DNA from 3 places in the Pigmentiphaga aceris genome. Region 2 is predicted to be linked to each of the others. Evidence: predicted binding sites of a transcription regulator. Region 2 holds the regulator's gene; each other region holds the start of a gene.
The links. Region 2 encodes FNR, which switches genes on or off when oxygen is low (the NO sensors DNR and NnrR bind a similar motif). Its sites were predicted from a motif close to TTGATNNNNATCAA; they were not measured.

Region 1: azu (azurin) is a predicted target of FNR. The motif match lies at 3,058-3,071, and genes of this name have one in related genera.
Region 3: ubiM (5-demethoxyubiquinol-8 5-hydroxylase UbiM) is a predicted target of FNR. The motif match lies at 4,042-4,055, and genes of this name have one in related genera.

Annotation. Positions count from the first base shown of each region.
Region 1 is NZ_CP043046.1:4,161,793-4,168,259, forward strand. Features, by position in the region: gene serS (serine--tRNA ligase) at 1-10, opposite strand, end outside; gene yccS (YccS family putative transporter) at 90-2,291, opposite strand; gene azu (azurin) at 2,449-2,844, opposite strand; gene pgaA (poly-beta-1,6 N-acetyl-D-glucosamine export porin PgaA) at 3,239-5,854, shown strand; gene pgaB (poly-beta-1,6-N-acetyl-D-glucosamine N-deacetylase PgaB) at 5,851-6,467, shown strand, end outside.
Region 2 is NZ_CP043046.1:1,331,758-1,338,224, forward strand. Features, by position in the region: gene FXN63_RS05580 (PepSY-associated TM helix domain-containing protein) at 1-1,112, shown strand, start outside; gene FXN63_RS05585 (ribbon-helix-helix domain-containing protein) at 1,097-1,465, opposite strand; gene FXN63_RS05590 (DJ-1/PfpI family protein) at 1,537-2,118, opposite strand; gene fnr (fumarate/nitrate reduction transcriptional regulator Fnr) at 2,300-3,052, opposite strand; gene hemN (oxygen-independent coproporphyrinogen III oxidase) at 3,146-4,579, shown strand; gene FXN63_RS05605 (sulfite exporter TauE/SafE family protein) at 4,579-5,379, shown strand; gene FXN63_RS05610 (S8 family serine peptidase) at 5,474-5,980, opposite strand; gene FXN63_RS05615 (universal stress protein) at 6,302-6,467, opposite strand, start outside.
Region 3 is NZ_CP043046.1:451,510-457,976, forward strand. Features, by position in the region: gene FXN63_RS01880 (DUF2239 family protein) at 48-674, opposite strand; gene FXN63_RS01885 (aldo/keto reductase) at 955-1,935, shown strand; gene FXN63_RS01890 (YitT family protein) at 2,079-2,726, shown strand; gene ubiM (5-demethoxyubiquinol-8 5-hydroxylase UbiM) at 2,802-3,986, opposite strand; gene FXN63_RS01900 (organic hydroperoxide resistance protein) at 4,310-4,738, opposite strand; gene FXN63_RS01905 (MarR family winged helix-turn-helix transcriptional regulator) at 4,867-5,334, opposite strand; gene FXN63_RS01910 (2-keto-4-pentenoate hydratase) at 5,503-6,294, shown strand; gene FXN63_RS01915 (gamma-glutamylcyclotransferase family protein) at 6,358-6,467, opposite strand, start outside.

The sequences.
Region 1 (6,467 bases), 2.8 Mb from region 2:
TATCGAGCATGAGGCGAGGCCAGTGGAGAAATGTGCAGGCATTTTAGTACGCAAGCGCACTTCCCCCGACTTGCCCCAGGAATCTGCGTTCATGCGGGCAAGACTTGCACCTTGTCCTTGACCTCTTGCTTGGACATCAGCTTCATCGCTACGTCCCGCAGCGGCCCCATCTGACGGCAGATCAGCGCCAGCTGAGTCAGCACCAGGCGGTGGGCATCATCGGTGTCGTCAGATGCCTTGTCCAGTTCGTCGGCCAGTTCCTGCTCGGTGGGGTCTACCGGCGGCAGGGGGTCGCCAAGGGCCAGGCTGCGGATGATCAAGTCCATCCGGTTGCCCACCTGCACCACCGTTTTGCTGATCAGTTCATCGCGCGAATCCTCGGACAGCGCATCGCGGTGCGCACCCAGCGCCGACAGATAACCCAGCAAGGTGTGCGACACCACCAGAAAGCGCAAGGCGCTGTCGGTGTCGCGGCGCACGTGGCCGGGTTCTTTCAGCATGTTGGACACAGCGGTCGACAAGGCAGCGTCGGAGTTGTGGGCGTCTCGACGCGCCAGGCGGTAGGCCAGGTCGTCGCGCGCGCCGGTGTCGTATTGGGACAGAATCTGCTGCAGGTAGCGGCGGTTGCTGGCCAGCGCGGCGGCCGCGACTTTGCCCAGCTTGCGGCCCTGCCAGTCGGGCAGGATGGTGATCACGGCAATGCCGGCGATCAGCGCGCCGATGAAGGTGTCGACCATGCGCGGCACGATCAGGTCGTAGCTGTTGCCGATCTGGTTGAAACTCATCAACACCAACAAGGTGATCGCGGCAGTCGCCACCAGGTAGCGCTTGGTGCGGGTAGAGAAGAACACCACGCCGGCCATCACGGCAATCGCAGACTGCATCAACAGGTCGGGGAATAGCGTCAAAAATGCCCAGCCCATCAACAGGCCGAAGGCGGTGCCCAGCATGCGCTGCCCCACCCGCGTAAGCGTGGCCCCGTAGTTGGGCTGGCAGACGAACAGCGTGGTCAGCACGATCCAGTAACCCTGTCGCGCGTGGATCAGGTGCAGCACGACGTAGCCAGCCGTCAGCGCCAGCGACAGGCGCAGCGCATGGCGGAACAGCGGCGACGAGGGCGTCAATTGCAGGCGGATGCGGTCGAAGGCATCGCGCAAAGAGCGCGGCGAGCGGTCGAACAGGCTGCTGTCTTCGCCCTCTACGCCCAGGTCGGCTGCGCTGGCGCTGGCCAGGCGGGCGTCCAGGCGGGTCAGGTTGCCGCCCAGCGCGCCCAGCGAACGCAGCAGGCGGAACCATTCGGGTCGGTCCTGGGCCCGCAGGAACTCCAGGGAATTGCGCAGGTCTTCGATCGCCTGAGCGGTATCCGGGCCTTTTTCGTAGGGCTGGCGCAGCTGGATGCTGCGCGCCAGGCGGCGGCAGGCGCGGCCTTGCAGTTGCAGCAGGCGCTGGCAACGGAACAGCACGTCGCTGTGGAAGAACACGTCGGCAAGCGTGTGATACGGGTAGTGAGACGAGCTGGCCCGTTCGTGTACGTCTTGCGCAATGAAGTACAGCTTCAGATAGCGCTTGATCTTCGGATCGGGCCGCGTGCCCATGCGGCTGAAGATACTTTCCTTGGCGATGTTCAGCGCCTGCACCAGTTGGCCGTTCTTCTGCGCAAGCACCACGCGCTTGGCTTCGATGTCGTTGTCGCGCACCGGTTCGAACAGCGCGGCTTTCAGGCGAAGGTAGTCGCCCAGGGTTTCAAACACGCGCGCCAGATTCTGTTGCACGGGCTGATGGCGGAAAAGCGCTGCCCACAATACCGACAGCAGGCCATACCAGGCGGCACCGATCAGCAACAGCACCGGTTCGCGCCAGAAGGTGCCGGTGGCCTGCGCGTGCTGGTCCATGCCGATGGTGGTGTAGATCGACAGGATCAGCGTGCCGTAGGCGATGGCGCGATATCGGTCACCGACCGCGCCCAGCATGGTCAGGCCGAATGCCGCCAGCGCCAGGCCAATGCCGAACAGTATCGGGAACGGGAACAGCGCTTCTACTGCGAACGCGGCGGCGGCAAAACACACCAGCGTAACCGCCAGGGCGCGCAGCCGTCCTTGCCAGCTGTCGTCCGTTTCGGAGATGGCGCAGGCGATGGTGCCCAGGAAGATCGGCGCGGCCAGTGCCACGTTGCCGGTCGCCCAGCACACGGCCATGACGCTGCCCAGCGCAATGAAGACGCGCAGGCTGTAGACGAAGGTGTCCAGCGCCCAGAGACGGCGCAAAGAATCGACAAAAGCGGGAAAACGCATGAGAAGGGCCGAGCGGGGGGGTGCGACGAGGCAACACTATCGCATGCCGGCCATATTGTGGTCGCGCGAACTGTGGGGGTTTTTCAACGCCCCCCACCCGTTCGTGGTCTTGCGGTGACTTCGCGGGCTTCGGTTCAGCCCTTTCAGCTCAATCCGTTCAGTTCACCAACTTCAATTCGCCCTTCATCACGCCCCAGTGGCCGGGGAAGGAGCAGAAGAAGGCATAGGCCTCGCCGTCCTTCAAGGCGCTGATCGGGAAAGTGACGGAATCCGTCTCGCCGCCGCCAATCACTTTGGTGTGAGCGATGACACGGGTGTCGCCTGCCTTGACGTAGTTGGCGGCAATGCCGGCCGGAATGCCGTCGGTGCCGATGGCGTTCACGTCGGCGGCCTTGCTCAACACCCAGTTATGGCCCATGGCGGTCTTGGGCATCTTGCCCGAGTGCTTCAGCTTGACCGTGAATTCTTTGCAGCTCTTGCTAACTTCGATGACTTTCTTGTTGAACTGCATGGCGTCGTTGCCTTCGATGTCTACCGAGCAGTCGGCGGCCATTACGGGGCCGGCAACGGCAAAGGCGGCCAAGGCCAACAAGATTTTCTTAGCAATCACGTGAATCTCCAGCTTGAGTAACCGACAAACCGCGTCGCGTGGGGCTGCACGGCTTGCGGCGGCGTCCGGCGGTGCGCATGGCCCGGCCTGGAAAGATGCCGCTTACAGATGATATGCCTCTGTTACGGCCGAGTTTCCGTATGAGCAAGCAGGGATTTGATCCGGATCAAGCCGCGCGCACAAAACCAAATATCCAAACATTCACATAGGGCTTTTGGCACAAGCACACCAAACTACTCATAAGTTACCGCCTTTTACGTTGGGGTATCTCATCCTTAACAGATGGCCCCCTACAGTGAACCCATCCATACAAATGATTCGACTGGAATCCTTTCCCTTGCCAACACGCAGCCCACCCACAGGCGCGCGCAGCCTCCGCGCCTACCCTACGCTGCGACAGTTGATTGCCGCCGCGCTCGTTGCTCAAGCCGGCTTGGCAATCCCTCTGGCAGGAAATGCGCAATCGGCGGACACCGCCGGTGCGCCGCGCGCCGCCACGGCCAGCCCTTACGACGCAACGCGCCACGATGCCCTGGTAGGTGCAGTGCGCGACGGCTCCACCAGCCCCAGTCAAGCAGTCGACCAACTGAACGCCTGGGCCGCGCAGCCCCTGGCACCGGCAGTACGCCAACGCGTTCGCGCAGACACCATCGTGTTTGCGATGCGTGCGGGCGACGCTGCGTCGGCGGTGCGATACGCCCGCGCCGATGGCGGCATTGCAGGCTTGCCCGATTACGCCCTGGAATTCGTTTTTCAGGCAGCCCGGTCGATCCCCGATCACGCGCTGCAAGGCGAGGCCGTTGCGCAATTGCGCAGCCGCCAGCCCGAAGCATGGCGGCCACGTGTGCTGGAAGCCCTGTGGCTGACCGATACCGGCGAGTTCGACCGCGCAGAGACTGTCTTGAACGTGCTGGCGGCCAGGTCTGCCGGCAGCGATCTGGAACAACGCGTTGCGCTGCTGGAAGCGCGCGGTGCATTGAACGAAGCCCGTGAGCGCCCGCTGGAGGCGCTGGGTAACTACACCGATCTGAACGCCATCGATCCCGGCCACCGTTATGCGCGCCGCGAAGGTACCTTCCTGCTGGGTCAGGTCGATGCGCCGACTGCCGCATGGAAAGAGGCACAGGCCGCCTCCCCTGACATGTTCACCCCGCTTGAACGCGCCAGCATGCAGCAACAGGCGCTTGGCCGCAGCCTGCGCTGGGCGATTGCCGAGCGCGATCAGGCAGTCGGTCATGGCCCGGCCCGGTTTGTGAGAATGGACGAGGTGCTGGCCGGATTCGAACCGGCGATTCAGGAAGCCAACACGGCCGAAGCGCAAGCCCGTGCGGCGGCGGACGAAGAATCTGCCCGCGCCTGGCGCGATCTGTCGTTGCAGCTTCGTTATGACCGGATGCTGGCCTGGCTGGAACGCGGCCGTTTCCCCGCCGTGATTGCCGAATATGAAGCCCTTCGCGCCGATGGCGTGAACCCGCCCTATTACGCGCTGTCGGCTGCCGCGGGTGCTTATCAACAGCAACGCCGCTCGGATTTGGCGGTTCCGCTGTACGAGGCCGCGCTGCGCGACGGTGGCAGCGCCATTCCCACGCCCAGCGACACCCATGTGGGCCTGGTCTACGCCTACCTGGATACCGCCCAGTTCGAGCAAGCCGACGCCTTGCTGACGCAGCTGGAAACCGCCACGCCTCCGTTGCTGCGCCGCTCGCCTGAACGCGGCCGCGCCAATCCGCAATATGGCGCGGTTCGCAACCTGCGGGCACTGGAACAGCTCTATACCGACCGCCCTGCCGTCGCAGAACGCAGCTTCGGCATTCTGTCCGGCTTGGCCCCCATGCATTCTGGCTTCCGAGACGGTCAGGCCCAGACGCAGCGCCTGCGCGAACACCCGGATGCCGCGCTCGCACTCTATGAAGAACTGCTGACCGATTCGCCTGACGACGTAAGTGTGCGCGCTGGCTATGCCACTGCGTTGATGGACGCCAACCAACACCGTGCCGGCCGCGAATTGACCGACGCGCTGGAACAGGAAGCACCCGAGTCGATCGCGGTGCGCAACGCCGTACGCATGCGCGACGGCCGCCAGGCTGCCCGGCTCGACATCGAAGCCGGTGCGTCCTGGGGCGGCGGTGCGCTGTCGAATCGTGACTGGCGCACTGACACCACGCTTAGCTCGCCTTTGATCGACGACCAATGGCGCGTGTTCTATCACCAGATCTTTGCGCAGGCAGATGTGGACCAAGGCAGCTCGCGCCTTGCGCGCAGCGGTCTGGGCCTGCAATGGACTGAAGGACGCTGGGGTGCCAGTGGCGAAATACATCATGCCAATCAAGGCCCGTACCGAACCGGCCTGGCGCTTGGCCTGAATTACCGGGCCAGCGACGCATGGCGCTTCGCCGCAGAAATCGACACCAACAGCCCCGAGACACCGTGGCGCGCCCGCCGTGCCGACATCGGTGCGCACTCGGCAGCGGCGGCGGCCACCTACGTGGTCAATGAGTCGCGCAGCTTCACCGGTCGTGTGCAACGCATGGATTACAGCGATGGCAACCAGCGCGATGCCGTTGGCCTGAGCTGGCGCGAACGCCTGATCACCGGCCCGCGCTTCCAGCTGGAAAGCACGTTGGGCGCAGAAGTCGCCGGTGCGGACCGCCAGGATGTTCCCTACTTCAGCCCCTCGCGCGAACGTGCGGTGGAACTTGGCCTGCGCGCCCAGTACCTGACCTGGAAACGCGATGACCGCCGCTTCTACCAAGTCGTACAGGCCGGCACCGGCCGATACAACCAGGCAGGGTTTGGCAGTGGTGCCTTGTGGTCAGTCCGATATCAACACCAATGGGATATCGGCGATGCCCTGCAACTGAGCTACGGCCTGGGTATTTCCAGCCACCCCTACGATGGACGCAGCGAACGTAGCCGCGAAGTCTTCCTTACGATCTCGGTGCCGCTGCAATGATGAATTCCTGTCTGATCCGCGCGAGTGCGCGCCGAATCGCATCACGATTTTCTCGCCACGGTGTCTTTGCAGCGCTGCTGGCATTTGTGTTGATTCCTCTTGCCCTGAGTCCGCTGACCGCCAACGCGCAGCGTCTGCCGCCGCCTGATCCAGAGGATGGCCAGACCTTCCGCGTGGTCGCGCTGCACGACATTCGCACCAACGTGCTGAACAGCTTCGAAACATCGCCAGAACCTACCGCCCTGGATGAAAAGACGCTGGCGGACTGGTTCGCCTGGTTGCAGTCGGCTGACTATCACCCGATCAGCGTGCAGCAGATCGTGGACGCCCGTGCTGGCGGCAAGCCCTTGCCGCCGCGCGCCATTTTGCTGACCTTCGATGATGGCTACGTAAGCTTCTACACCAAGGTCTTCCCGCTGCTGAAGCGCTTCCAATACCCCGCGCTGATCGCCTTGGTGACCGACTGGATGGAGTCTCCCGCAGGGCAACCGGTGAAGGGCTACGGTGGCCTGGTGCCGCCACCGCGCGAGAACTTCATGACCTGGGCGCAAGCCCGCGAAATGGCCGCATCGGGCTTGGTTGAATTCGCCAGCCACAGCGACAGTCTGCACAC
Region 2 (6,467 bases):
CGGAACTGCTGCGCACACCCGCCACATCAGTAGCATTGGCACCGATGGTGCCGGCCGTGCTGCGCGACATCGTGGTTGCCGCGTATCCGCAGGGGCGGGTGCTGGCCATCCCGCTTGCGCGGCATCCCGGCAAGACCGTGGCCTTTCCGGTCTGGCTGACCGACCCCGGGTCAGCATCGCCGGTGTTGCTGGAAGTGTTCATCGACCCGGCGACCGGCCTGATACAAGGTGACCGTCGCTGGGGTGACCCCACCGATGGGCTGAAAAATCTGCTGCCTGTGATCCACCGGCTGCACACCTCGTTATTGGCCGGCTCGACCGGTGAATGGGTGCTGGGCGTGGTGGCCTTGCTCTGGACGCTGGACTGTTTCATTGGCGCATTTCTGACCTTCCCCGCGCGGGCAGCAAAACGGCGCGCGGGTGGCCCGGCCAAGTCGTGGTTGGCGCGATGGCGCGCTGCGTGGGCATTGCGCGTCAGCAGCCGTGGCTACAAGCTGGGCTTCGATCTGCACCGGGCGTCCGGCCTGTGGTTGTGGGTGTTGCTGCTGGGCATGGCCTGGAGCAGTGTCGCCTTCAACCTGCCAGCGGTATACCGACCGGTGATGGGGGTCTGGTTGGATCAGCAGCCCGACCTTCGCCGCGCGCTCAGGCAGTCTGCGTCTGGATCAAAGACGAGCATGGACTGGGAGCAAGCCCTGACGCAAGGGCGTCGTCACATGGCGACCATGACGGAGGAAAAGCAGCTTGGGATCGTTGGCGAACATTGGCTGGCTTTCGATCCGCGCGCCAATCTCTATCGTTACACCGTGCGCAGCACGCAGGACATCCGCGACAAGACGGGTAGCACCCACGTGTTCTTCGATGCCGCAGACGGAAAGCTGCGCGGTGTTCAGTTACCCACCGGTGGCGTGGCGGGCGACACCGCGACCCTGTGGCTGACCAGCCTGCACATGGCGGCGCTATGGGGATGGCCGTTGCAATTGGCGGTGTCGATACTGGGGATCGTGGTCGTTGTCTTGAGCGTGACCGGGTGGATCATCTGGCGTCGAAAACGGCAGGCGCGCACCACGCGTCCGGTGCACGCTGCCCCTCGTGCTCAAGCTGCGCGGTGAGCCTCGGCAGCTTGCATTGCCTCTGCCGGTTCAACCGCGCCTGTGGACGCGATGGCCCGTCGCCAGACCTCGCGCCCATCCATGCTGGCATCGGCTTTCAATGCCATGTACCGCAGGCAGCTGACCCGCAGGAACGACGTGAAATTGGTGGTCTCGCCGCGGAACGCGTAGACCTCTTCAAACAGCTTGGCGATCAGCTGGTTGGTGGTCATGCCGTTCTCATTGGCCAGCTCGGTGAGCGTCTGCCAGAACAGGTTTTCCAGCTTGATGCTGGTGACCGCCTTCATGATGCGGATCGAACGCGTGCGCGATTCGTAAAGAATCGGGTCGGTGTGCGAGTAGATGCTGCACATGGGAAGCCATCTCCTTGAGCGTCACACCCGCCGCCGGAACAGTCCGGCGGCGCGGCGGCGCACGCTGAGTTTTACAGCGTGATCTTGGTGCCCAGCAAGGCCAGGAATTGTCCGATCCATGCCGGGTGTGCCGGCCATGCGGGCGCGGTCACCAGGTTGCCGTCGGTGTAGGCACCGTCGATCGGCACGTCAACGAATTCACCGCCCGACAGACGCACTTCCGGCGCGCAAGCCGGGTAGGCCGAGCTTTTGCGACCCTTCAGCACGCCGGCTGCGGCCAGCAGTTGCGGGCCGTGGCAGACGGCTGCGATGGGCTTGTTGGCATCGGCAAAGTGTTTGACGATTTCCAGCACGCGCGGGTTCAGGCGAATGTACTCGGGGGCGCGGCCGCCCGGGATCAGCAGCGCGTCATACGAAGCCGGATCGACATCGGCGAAGCTGGCATTGAGCGTGAAGTTGTGGCCGCGCTTTTCGCTGTAGGTCTGGTCGCCTTCGAAGTCGTGGATGGCGGTGCGGATCTGATCGCCCTTGGCCTTTTCCGGGGCCACGACATCGCACTGGTGGCCTACGGCGGCGAGCGCCTGGAACGGGACCATCAGTTCGTAGTCTTCGACGTAATCGCCGGCCAGGAAAAGAATGCGTTTGGCTGCCATGTCCAATCTCCAGAATGCGCCCGCTTGAGGCGGACGTCAGGGTGGAGGCGCAAGAGCCTGCGCCTCGGGGGCGTGTCCCCCCGGCAGGAAGTATCCGCCCGCTGTGGGGGCGGGCGGGTAGCACCGGGGTGCTACATGCGCATGCAGACGGCTAGTGTTTTCCGCAATGCAAACCGCTGGCTCAAGCGTGCGTGCCGACCATCTGGCGCAACTTCTCTGGCTGCTCGATACGGATGTGGCGCTGGTTCACCGAGATCAGTCCTTCCTCGGCAAACTTCGAGAAGGTGCGGCTGACGGTCTCAAGCTTGAGGCCCAGATAGCTGCCGATTTCTTCGCGTGTCATGCGCAGCACCAGTTCGCTGCCCGAGAATCCGCGTGCCCGCATGCGGGTCACCAGGTTGAGCAGGAAAGCGGCCAGACGTTCCTCGGCGCGCATGCTGCCCAGCAGCAGCATCACGCCGTGGTCGCGCACGATTTCGCGGCTCATCAGGCGGTGGAAGTGCTGTTGCAGGGTGGTGCACTCGCGCGACAGCTCTTCAAGGCGGTCGTACGGAATCACGCAGACTTCGGAATCTTCCAGCGCCATCGCGTCGCAGGCGTGTTGTTCACCGCCCATGCCGTCGAGGCCGACGATTTCGCCGGAGATATGGAAACCCGTCACCTGATCACGGCCATCGGCCGTGTTGATGCGTGTTTTGAAGGTGCCGGAGCGAATGGCATAGATCGCGCCGAACTTGTCGCCGTTGCTGAACAGAGGTTTGCCGCGCGGCACGCGTTTGCGATTGGCGATCAGGCGATCGAGGACATCGAGTTCGTCCTCGCGCAAACGGACCGGCATGCAAAGCTCGCGCAGATTGCATTTGGAACAACTGACCTGGACTTCTTTCAAAGCGGGCGGGTCGTGACGCAGGGGTGACGTGGTGGCATCTGACATGTGTTCTCCTGACGCAAGTGTACGGTGTAACGACCTGCAAGCGGGTTGACCTGGATCAAATCACACCTGTAGCCAGTGGGGCAAAGTTGCTGCATGGAACCGATCAGCAATCCCGATCCCACCCGCCAGACGTCCGCGCATCGGGGCGCGGGATTCGTCCCCGACACCGCGCTGCTGGCGCGGCTTGACGCCCCTGGCCCTCGCTATACATCCTACCCCACGGCCGATCGCTTCACGGAAGCCCACGATCTGGACGCCCACCGCCACGCGCTCGCCGTGCGCGGCATCGGTGGTCTTGCCCGGCCGCTGTCGCTGTACGTGCATGTGCCGTTCTGTGAGTCGATCTGCTATTACTGCGCCTGCAACAAGGTTGTCACACGCGACAAGACCAAGGCACGCCGTTACCTGGCCGCCTTGTTCCGCGAGGCCGAACTGACGCGCCAGGCCATGTCGCACACCTCGCCAGTCACCCAGCTGCATCTGGGGGGCGGCACGCCGACTTTTCTGGACGACGATCAGCTTCAGTCGCTGGTCTACAAGCTTGAAAGCCTGCTCCCGTTCGCCGCAAATGCCGAACGTTCGATCGAGGTCGATCCGCGTACGGTCGATGCTGAACGCCTGCATGCGCTGCGCCGCATGGGCTTCAATCGCCTGAGTTTCGGCATTCAGGATTTCGACCGCGATGTGCAGGCAGCGGTGCACCGTGTGCAGTCCGAAGATGAGGTATTCAGCCTGATGGCAGCGGCGCGTGCCGAAGGCTTCGAGTCGATCAACGTAGACCTGATCTACGGTCTGCCCAAGCAGACCCCCGACTCGTTCGTTCGCACGCTGGACACGCTTGCCCGGCTGGCACCCGATCGTGTGGCGGTCTATGCCTACGCGCACCTGCCGGATCGCTTCAAGCCGCAGCGCCGCATTCATGATTACGATCTGCCCAGCGCCAGTGCACGGGTCGCCATGTTGCACAGCGCGATCACCCGTCTGGGCGATGCGGGTTGGGATTACATCGGCATGGACCACTTTGCACGCCCCGATGACGCGCTGGCGATTGCCAAGCGGCAGGGTCGCATGCACCGCAACTTCCAGGGTTACACCACGCAGCCGGACTGTGACCTGATTGCGCTGGGCGTGTCGGCCATCAGCCGCGTGGGCGCCACCTATGCGCAGAATGTGCGCACGCTGGACGAGTATTACGACGCCATCGAAGGCGGCCGCCTGCCGGTGTTCCGTGGCCATGCCATGAGCGCGGACGACCTGCTGCGCCACGCCGTCATCATGGCAATCATGTGCCAGGGCGTGCTGAATTTCGAGGTCATGGACATCTCGTATCTGATCGACTCGCGCCGGCATTTCGCCGAAGAGCTGGCGATGATGGATACCTTCGTGTCCCAGGGTCTGGTCGAAATCGATGAGGAAGGTTTGCGTGTCACGGAAGCCGGCTGGTTCCTGGTGCGCGCGATTGCGCGGGTGTTCGACCGCTATGCACAACGTGCCAGCGCACAGGTGCAATTTTCGCGGATCTTGTAATGCTTAACCTGTCGGTGGTGACGGCGACTGCCTTGCTCGGACTGGCCGGCGGTGTCCACTGTGTCGCCATGTGCGGCCCGGCTTCCGTGGCGATAGCGCGTACGCCTGCCGACGCTGCCTGGTTTCACCTGGGGCGTTTCCTCGGGTATGGGGTATTGGGCGGGCTGGCTTCGGCTGGTGCGGTGGGCATGGCGCATGTGGCCGGCGCGGCCGCGTGGCTGCATCCGATCTGGTTGCTTAGCCATGTGTTGCTGGCCATGCTGGGTGGCTGGATGTTGCTTACCGGTCGTCATCCACGCTGGGTACAGGAAGGCTTGCTGCGCGCGGCGCGCAGCGTGTTGAGGGCCAGCAGTGGGCCAGCGTACGCCGGCAGCGGTGTTACGCAGCGCGTGATGACGCCGGCTGCCGCCGGCGCTGGCATGGGGCAAACAGTGGAAGTGCGTGTCCCGGTGGCGGGCATTGGCCGAAACACCAGCCCGGGCAAGGCTCCCACACGCTCTACTTTCCTGATTGGCATTGCATGGGCGCTGTGGCCCTGTGGCATTCTGTATTCGGCGATTGCCATTGCCTGGCTGACGCAGGACGTGCTTACCGGCACGGTAGCCATGATGGCGTTTGCTGCTGGCTCTGGCGTACAGCTATGGCTGGGTCAACGCGGATTGATGGCCTTGATGCGAGCAGGCAAGGAATCGCTTGGCATCCGTCTGGCCGGCGCACTGACTTTCAGCTTTGCACTGGCATTGATCGTGTGGGTTGCCATGGGCAACCTGCCGTCGGATTTCTGTCTGCCGGGCAGCTGACACTGCCTTGCATCGCGGCATAGATCCGGTCGGCGACAGCGCCGCTGGACTCATGCCGTGTACGAGGTTCAGTGTTGAGGCTCAGCGGCAAAACTCAGTGCATTGCAACCGTATCAGGCTCGGTTGCCACCGCGTTCGGCGACACATTGATCACGCCAGGCAGTGCCTGATAACGAGCCACCGCTTCCGGCACACTCATGCCAGCCGGCAGCGCCACCAGCGCACCACGCATCACCGGAAACGCCTGGATCACTTTCGCGCCGATCTGCTGATTGGCAGCACGGGCGGCGGCAGAGCGGTGACCATCCTGGTACATGACAATCAACTGGCCGTCGACGTAATGACGCCACGGTGTCATCAGCGGATCGCCGGCTGGCGTCTGCGCAGCGGTCTCCACTGCAGGCGCAACTTCGATCTTCACGATCTGGGTCGGCTGCGAGGGCGGGGCGGGTGGGGCATTGGTGGACTGCGCCACCAGAATGTCGTTATTTGTACCCGATGCCAGGGGTTCGTCCGGCATCGCGGTGCAAGCGGTACACGCAATCGCCAGCGAGGCAGCGATCAGCGGAAATGACGTGCGGAGGTGGGGATGCAGGTGCATGGAAGTCTCCGTCGAAAGATGGAAAGCATTCAGCAATCAGCGTGCCCAAGCATTGCGACCGCATTATTGCGGCAGCACGGAAATGGCGATATATCGGGGTTTCAAGAGGATGGGTGAGGCTTGGTGCCTGGTTGCTCGGGCAGAACGCCGTTGCGGTGTTGCTGCGCCGCCGCGTGGGCGGGGGCGCAGCAAAAAGTGCCATATTCAGTTGCGCACCTTTAAACGCTCAGATTGAGCGCCGGTGTTGAACGCTCAGTTTCAATGCTCAGTTTCAACGCTCAATTGCAACGTTAAGGCTCAACACTCACTGTGCACACTGACTTATTTTTCTTCGCGCACGCGGTAGACCAGCACGCCGATGGTCGCAAGCGACAACACCTTGGCCGTCACGCTGCCCAACAGCAAACGCGACAGGCCGCTGCGGCCGTGGCTGCCGATGAAGATCAGGTCTGCACCGGTTTCTTCAGCCGCCTGGACGATGCCATCG
Region 3 (6,467 bases), 880 kb from region 2:
CGAAAAGGTTCCGCGCAGTGGCTCGATCCGCCGCTACCCTTGCTGCATCAGGCTGCTGGCGATTCTGTCACCGGTTTTGACAAAGCCGGTTCCGCCAGCCAGCGCGCGTGTTGTCGCACATCGCTGGGCCAGTCCTCGGTCAAGGTGTCGAAGCCCGTTGCGTCGCTGGCGTACAAGGCGCGCAGCGCATCTTCAAAACGCGGTCGGTTGCCGGCCATCGTGGTCATGAAGTGGCAGGCCGCATCTTGTGCCTGACGGATGGCGTCGCGTGCAGCATTGGTCTGGCGGGCCGCGTCGACCAGCTTGCGCAGCGTGACTGACGCACCGCCCGGTTGTTCGGCCAGCCAGGCCCAGTGGCGTGGCAACAATGTGATCTCGCGGGCGACCACACCCAGCTTGGGGCGGCCCGGGCCGCGCGGTGCAGCGGGGGCCGGCGCGGGGGCTTCGGGTACAGGTGCGGGTTGTGGATGGCTGAGTGCCAGCCGCGCCACGATGTCGTCGGGCGAGCCGCGCAGATCCAGATCGATCTGTTCGCCAGTGGTGTTGTCGAAGATCAGGATGCCGGTCTCGCCGCTGGTGAGGGCAGCACCGACATGCAGCGCAACATCGGACAGAGAACCGTGCGCAATGCGTCGGTCGTCGGCGAATGCGCTGTGGGTAGGCAAGGTAGTCATGGCGCGCCCCTTGATGGCGATGAACGCCCATGATGCGGTACGTTTTTCAGCAATGCAATATGACCCGGATTCAACATGACGAGCGGCAGGTGTACCCGTCGTTTGGCAGCCTATTCGTGGCGATTTTGCTGACTGACAGCACGTTCCGGACCTGGGGTCATCCCCCACTCTGTACCGTGGCGGTACTGAAAATTCTTGCCGCGTCACACCGCGCTGTTACGCTTGACTGACCATCGAATTCGTTGCGGTTTTGCCGCACACAGCCTTCCGGACACGCACCATGGAATACCGTTACGTCGGCACCAGCGGCCTGAGAGTTTCTGAACTCTGTCTGGGCACCATGAACTTTGGCCGCGAAGCCAATCGCGACGCAGCGCGCGAGATCGTCGCGGCGGCGCTGGACGGTGGCATCAATTTTTTCGACACGGCCAACTCCTATACCGCAGGTGAGTCCGAGCGGCTGATTGGCGACATCTTGCGCGAGCGTCGGCACGATGTGGTGCTGGCCACCAAGTTCGGCAACCGCGTGGGGCCTGGTCCCAACGATGGCGGCGCGTCGCGGGCGCATATTCTGCGCGCGGTCGAAGACAGTCTGCGACGGCTGCAGACCGATTACCTGGACGTGTACTACGTGCATCACGTAGACCCGCGTACCCCTGCCGAAGAAACCTTGTCTGCCCTGGACACCCTGGTACGTGACGGCAAGGTGCGTTACCTGGGGGCCAGCAATTTCGAGGCGTGGCGGCTGCTTGAGTCGATCTGGGTCAGCCAGGTGAATCACCTGAGCCGTTACGTGATCTACCAGCCGCAATACAGCCTGCTGGTGCGCGATGTGGAAGAAGAAATCCTGCCGGTGTGCCAGATGAAGGGGCTGGGTGTCGTGCCTTGGTCCCCGCTGGCTGGTGGCGTGTTGTCGGGCAAATATCACGGTATCGATGGTGTGGTGCCGGGTACCCGCCAGGCCGATGACCGGTTCGGGCGCGGCGCGAACTACCTGACTCCCGAGCGTGACCAGATCGTTGCCGCGCTGATGGATCTGGCCGGCGAACTGGGTCATTCGCCCGCGCCAATCGCGTTGCGCTGGCTGCTGGACAATCCGCTGGTACCCAGCGTGATCATCGGCGCGCGCACCGCAGATCAGGTGCGCGCCAATCTGCATGCAGTGGGGTGGCGCTTGCCGGCCACGGCGCGTCGCACCTTGAGCGACCTGTCGCGTCCCGCACCACGGTATCCGCGCGATTTCGAGGCTGGGCGTACCTAGGTGATGCAGGGGAAGCAGGCGGATGCTTGTCGGGAAGGCGGGTTTGTTGTTCTACTGTCAGCTTGCTAAGGGTTTTCCCGCGCAAATCGTGCCCTGATGTGTTCCACTTTGGCGTCCCCATGACGCGCTACCGGAAACTCCCCTTGACCTCTTCTGCCTCTGCCGCCGCCCCCTTGCAGGCCGGGCGTCGCGCCCCGTCGATCAGCCACAGCCGTCGTGAAGACCTGTTTGCCATCGTCATCGGCACGCTGTTCGTGTCCTTCGGCATCACCTTGTACGGCCAGGCCGGACTGGTCACGGGCAGCACGGCAGGCATGGCCTTCCTGCTGCACTACGCCACGGGGCTGCCGTTCGGGGTGGGATTCTTCCTGATCAACCTGCCGTTCTACGCGTTTGCGGTGATACGCATGGGTTGGAATTTTGCGCTGCGTACCTTCTGCTCGGTGGCGCTGGTGTCGGCGTTTTCCTTGGTGCATCCGAAGTTTGTGCAGTTCAACGGTGCTGAGCCTTTCTACACCGCCATCTTCGGGGGCCTGCTGATCGGCACGGGTTCGATCGTGCTGTTCCGCCATCGTGCCAGCCTGGGCGGCGTGAACATCGTGGCGCTGTATGTGCAGGACAAGTTCGGTTTCCCCGCCGGCAAGCTGCAGATGTGCGTGGACATCTGCGTGGTGTTTGCGGCGCTGTTCGTGGTAAGCCCAATGGCGATACTGGCATCGATCATCGGTGCCGTGGCGCTGAATCTGGTGATCGCGATGAACCACAAGCCGGGTCGCTACATGGGGATTTGAGTGGGGCAGGGCGTGTGATGGTCTTGTTGGCGAGGCTGCTCAACAGCCGCCTGCCATCGCACACAGCCACTGAACTCAACGCCCGCCGCTTGTCACCGTATGGCTCAACTGCGCCGCCAGCGCGCGCTTGAACGGTGCCAAGCGATCCGCCACCTGCAATGCCGCCGCGCGCAACAGACGCGCCGGTGGGCTGTCATCGGTATACAGCGAGGCCACCAGATTGGTCGCCAAGTACAGCGGATGCGTGGCCAGGCGATGGCCGCGTTCATAACGTTTCAGCAAACCGGGGTCGGCAATGTCGGCTCCCAGTCGAACCGCATTCAGCAGCGCATCGGCCAGGCGTTGCTGGCTTTGCAGCCCGAAGTTGAAACCGTGCGCGGTCACCGGGTGCATGCCTACTGCCGCATCCCCAATCAGCGCGGCGCGTGGCCCCACCATGCGCTGGGCGTAGGTGCCCACCAGCGGATACACATGCCGGGTGCCGGCCACCTTCATGCCACCTAACCGGCCCTGGAAACGACGCTGAATCTCGCGCTCGAAATCGCCGTCTTCCAATTGCATGACCTGCTGCATGTCACGCGGCGGCAGCGTCAACACCACTGACGACCGATTGCCGTTCAGCGGCAGCAACGCCAGCGTCTGACCGTAGTCGAACCATTCCCACGCTGTGTGTTCATGCGGCAGCTCGTGTGCCATGCGGCACACCATCATGCTTTTGCCGAAGTCGCGCATCTGCGCGCCGATGCCCAGCATGCGGCGGGTTTCCGAAAAACGGCTGTCGGCAGCGATGATCAGGCGGGCATCCACACGTTCGCCATCGGACAAGGCCAACGTGACGCCACTGTTCTCCACACGCAGCGAAGACAGGCCCACGCCCGTGCGAAGCGCAACGCCGGGCTGGTCCTGGATGGCGGCGTAGGCCGCGCGGCGGATCAAATGATTCGGCACCAGCGCGCCCAGGGTGGGATCGCTGCCCACCGGCACGATCTTCATGCCCGGCAGATTGGAACCGTTCATCACCTGCGCATGGCGCAGCGGTGAAATCTCGTCGGCGTCGATGCGTTGCCAGATGCCCAGACGGGCCAGAATGTCTTGCGACGCGTGGGTGAGCGCAATCTCGCGGCCGTCGAAGGCCGGGTCGGCAATCGCGTCATGCGGCTGCTTGTCGATCAACAACAGCGACAGACCGCTGTTCGCCAGCGAGCGGGCCAGGCACAAGCCGGTCGGGCCGGCACCGACAATGGCGACATCCACGTTCATGCGCAATTCCTCCGAGTCAATCGGAGGAGTCTACCCGCGCCGCTTGCCGCGAGGCTTGATCCCCGTCATGGCAGCAGGGGCGTTCGGGCGTCGCGGTGACGTCCAGGCCCTTGCATCGTGACCGGACAATGCTGTCGCCAGACGCCCGTCGGGGCGGCCATCTCTGGCCGCCCCGACGGGTCGTGCTGCAAGTCGGCCGCGCGAAGCTCACCGTGACCGACCGCAACGCCTCGGAGGGGAGCGTCGCGGCCGGGCCACCGAACCTGGGGCCTGACCTGCTACTTGCTTATTGCACCTGCGTACTACCTAGTGCCTGAAACGCCTTACACCACCACGTTCAGCGTGACGTCGATGTTGCCGCGCGTGGCGTTCGAGTATGGGCAGACGATGTGCGCTTTCTGCACCAGGTCGTCGGCAACGCTCTTTTCCAGGCCGGGCAGCGAGATCGTGAGCGCGGCTTCGATGCCGAAACCGGTCGGGATCTGGCCGATGCCAACGGTGCCTTCGACGCTGACGTCAGCCGGCAGGGCGACTTTTTCTTTCGAGGCGACGAACTTCAGCGCGCCCAGGAAGCAAGCCGAATAACCTGCCGCGAACAGCTGTTCCGGGTTCGTGCCTTCGTTGCCGGCACCGCCGAGTTCACGCGGGGTGGTGAGCTTGACATCCAACACCTTGTCCGACGAGACGGCACGGCCTTCGCGGCCACCGGTTGCTTGAGCAGTTGCGCGGTACAGCACTTTTTCGATCGACATGGAAAAACTCCTTGGAGGTGGGTACAACGGGGCGATAAGAAAACGAGAATACACGTTTAGTTGCTTGCTATCTAATCGTGCACTACTTTAATGACAGAGAGATGCGGGTTCGGATGCTTCTCTGCCGTTTACATGTTTTCCGCCAGCTGCGTACGCAGGCGGTCCAGCTGATCTTTCATCTGCGTCAGTTCTTCAGGACTGCAAGACGACGCGCACATCACGGCTTCCGGCATGGCCTTGGCCTGTTCACGCAATGCGCTGCCGGCGTCGGTCAGCGTCACAATGACCTGACGTTCGTCGGATGCGGCGCGTGCCCGGCTGAGCAGACCCGACGATTCCATGCGCTTCAACAACGGGGTAAGCGTGGCGGAGTCCAGGAACAGACGTTCGCCGATTTCCGACACCGTCATGCTGTCGCGCTCCCACAGCACCATCAACACCAAGTATTGCGGGTAGGTGATGTCCAGCGGGCCAAGCAGCTTGCGGTACAGCTTGTTCATCGCCAGCGAAGTCGAATACAGCGTGAAGCACAGCTGCTGATCGAGTCGGGGCGTGTCGCTGTCGCGGCTACCGGGGGAAGGGCGTTTCGTCGTCATGGGAAGGATATTAAATAGTGCGCTATTTGATTGCAAGCGATTTTTAAATTTATCTGTTCAAGGGATTGTGACGAGGTGTGCCGCAGCGCGGGATTGTCCGCATGCCTCGCCGGGTGCATGGCTTGCTGCTCGCTTACAGTACCCATTGGGTAATCACGAGAGAGATTGATGACCGATTCCACGACTTTCCGCCAAGCGTCCGACCTGCTCTGGACCACTTGGCAAAGCGGTGGCCGTTTGAGCACTGGCTTGTCCGACGCCCTGCGCCCCACCAGCCGCAAAGACGGCTATGCCATTCAAGCGCTGCTGGATGCGCGCAGTGCCAGCCCGATCTTTGGCTGGAAAATCGCCGCCACCAGTACCGCAGGCCAGGCGCACATCGGTGTGGACGGCCCGCTTGCCGGCCGCATTCTGGCCGAACGCGTGCACCCGGACGGGGCCACGCTGTCACTGGCCAACAACCTGATGCGGGTCGCCGAATGCGAGTTTGCCTTCAGGATGGGGCGCACGCTGCTGCCACGTGTAGCGGCTTACACCCGTGGGCAAGTGCTGGAAGCTGTCGCCAGCCTGCATCCCGCCATCGAAGTGCCAGATTCGCGTTATGAAGCTTTCGAGAAAGTTGGTGTGGCGCAGCTGGCCGCCGACAATGCCTGCGCGCACGACTTTCTGCTGGGCGCGCCCACGCAAGCCAGCTGGCGCGGCCTGGACCTGGTGAATTTCACAGTCGAAGCCGTGGTGAACGACGGCCATCGGCACATCGGCAAAGGCGAAAACGTATTGGGTGACCCGGTGATTGCGCTGGTCTGGCTGGCCAACGAGTTGTCGTCGCTGGGCATTCCGCTGGAAGCCGGGCAGGTAGTGACCACGGGCACCTGCGTGAAGCCGATTCCTGTATCGCCGGGTGATGAAGTGAAAGCTGCCTTCGGGGAACTTGGGCGGATTTCGGTGCGCTTCGCCTGACAGCAGTGGGTGGGGTCGATGCGGTGATCTGGAGTCATCGACCATCACCTGCGCACCAACGCTTTACTCAATACCCGCCGCGTCCAGCGCAGCCTTGTCGCGCGCCTGCCGATACGCAATCCAGTCGTTGTGGTCGATGGCCACTGCATCCCCCAGAAAACGCGTGTCGATCG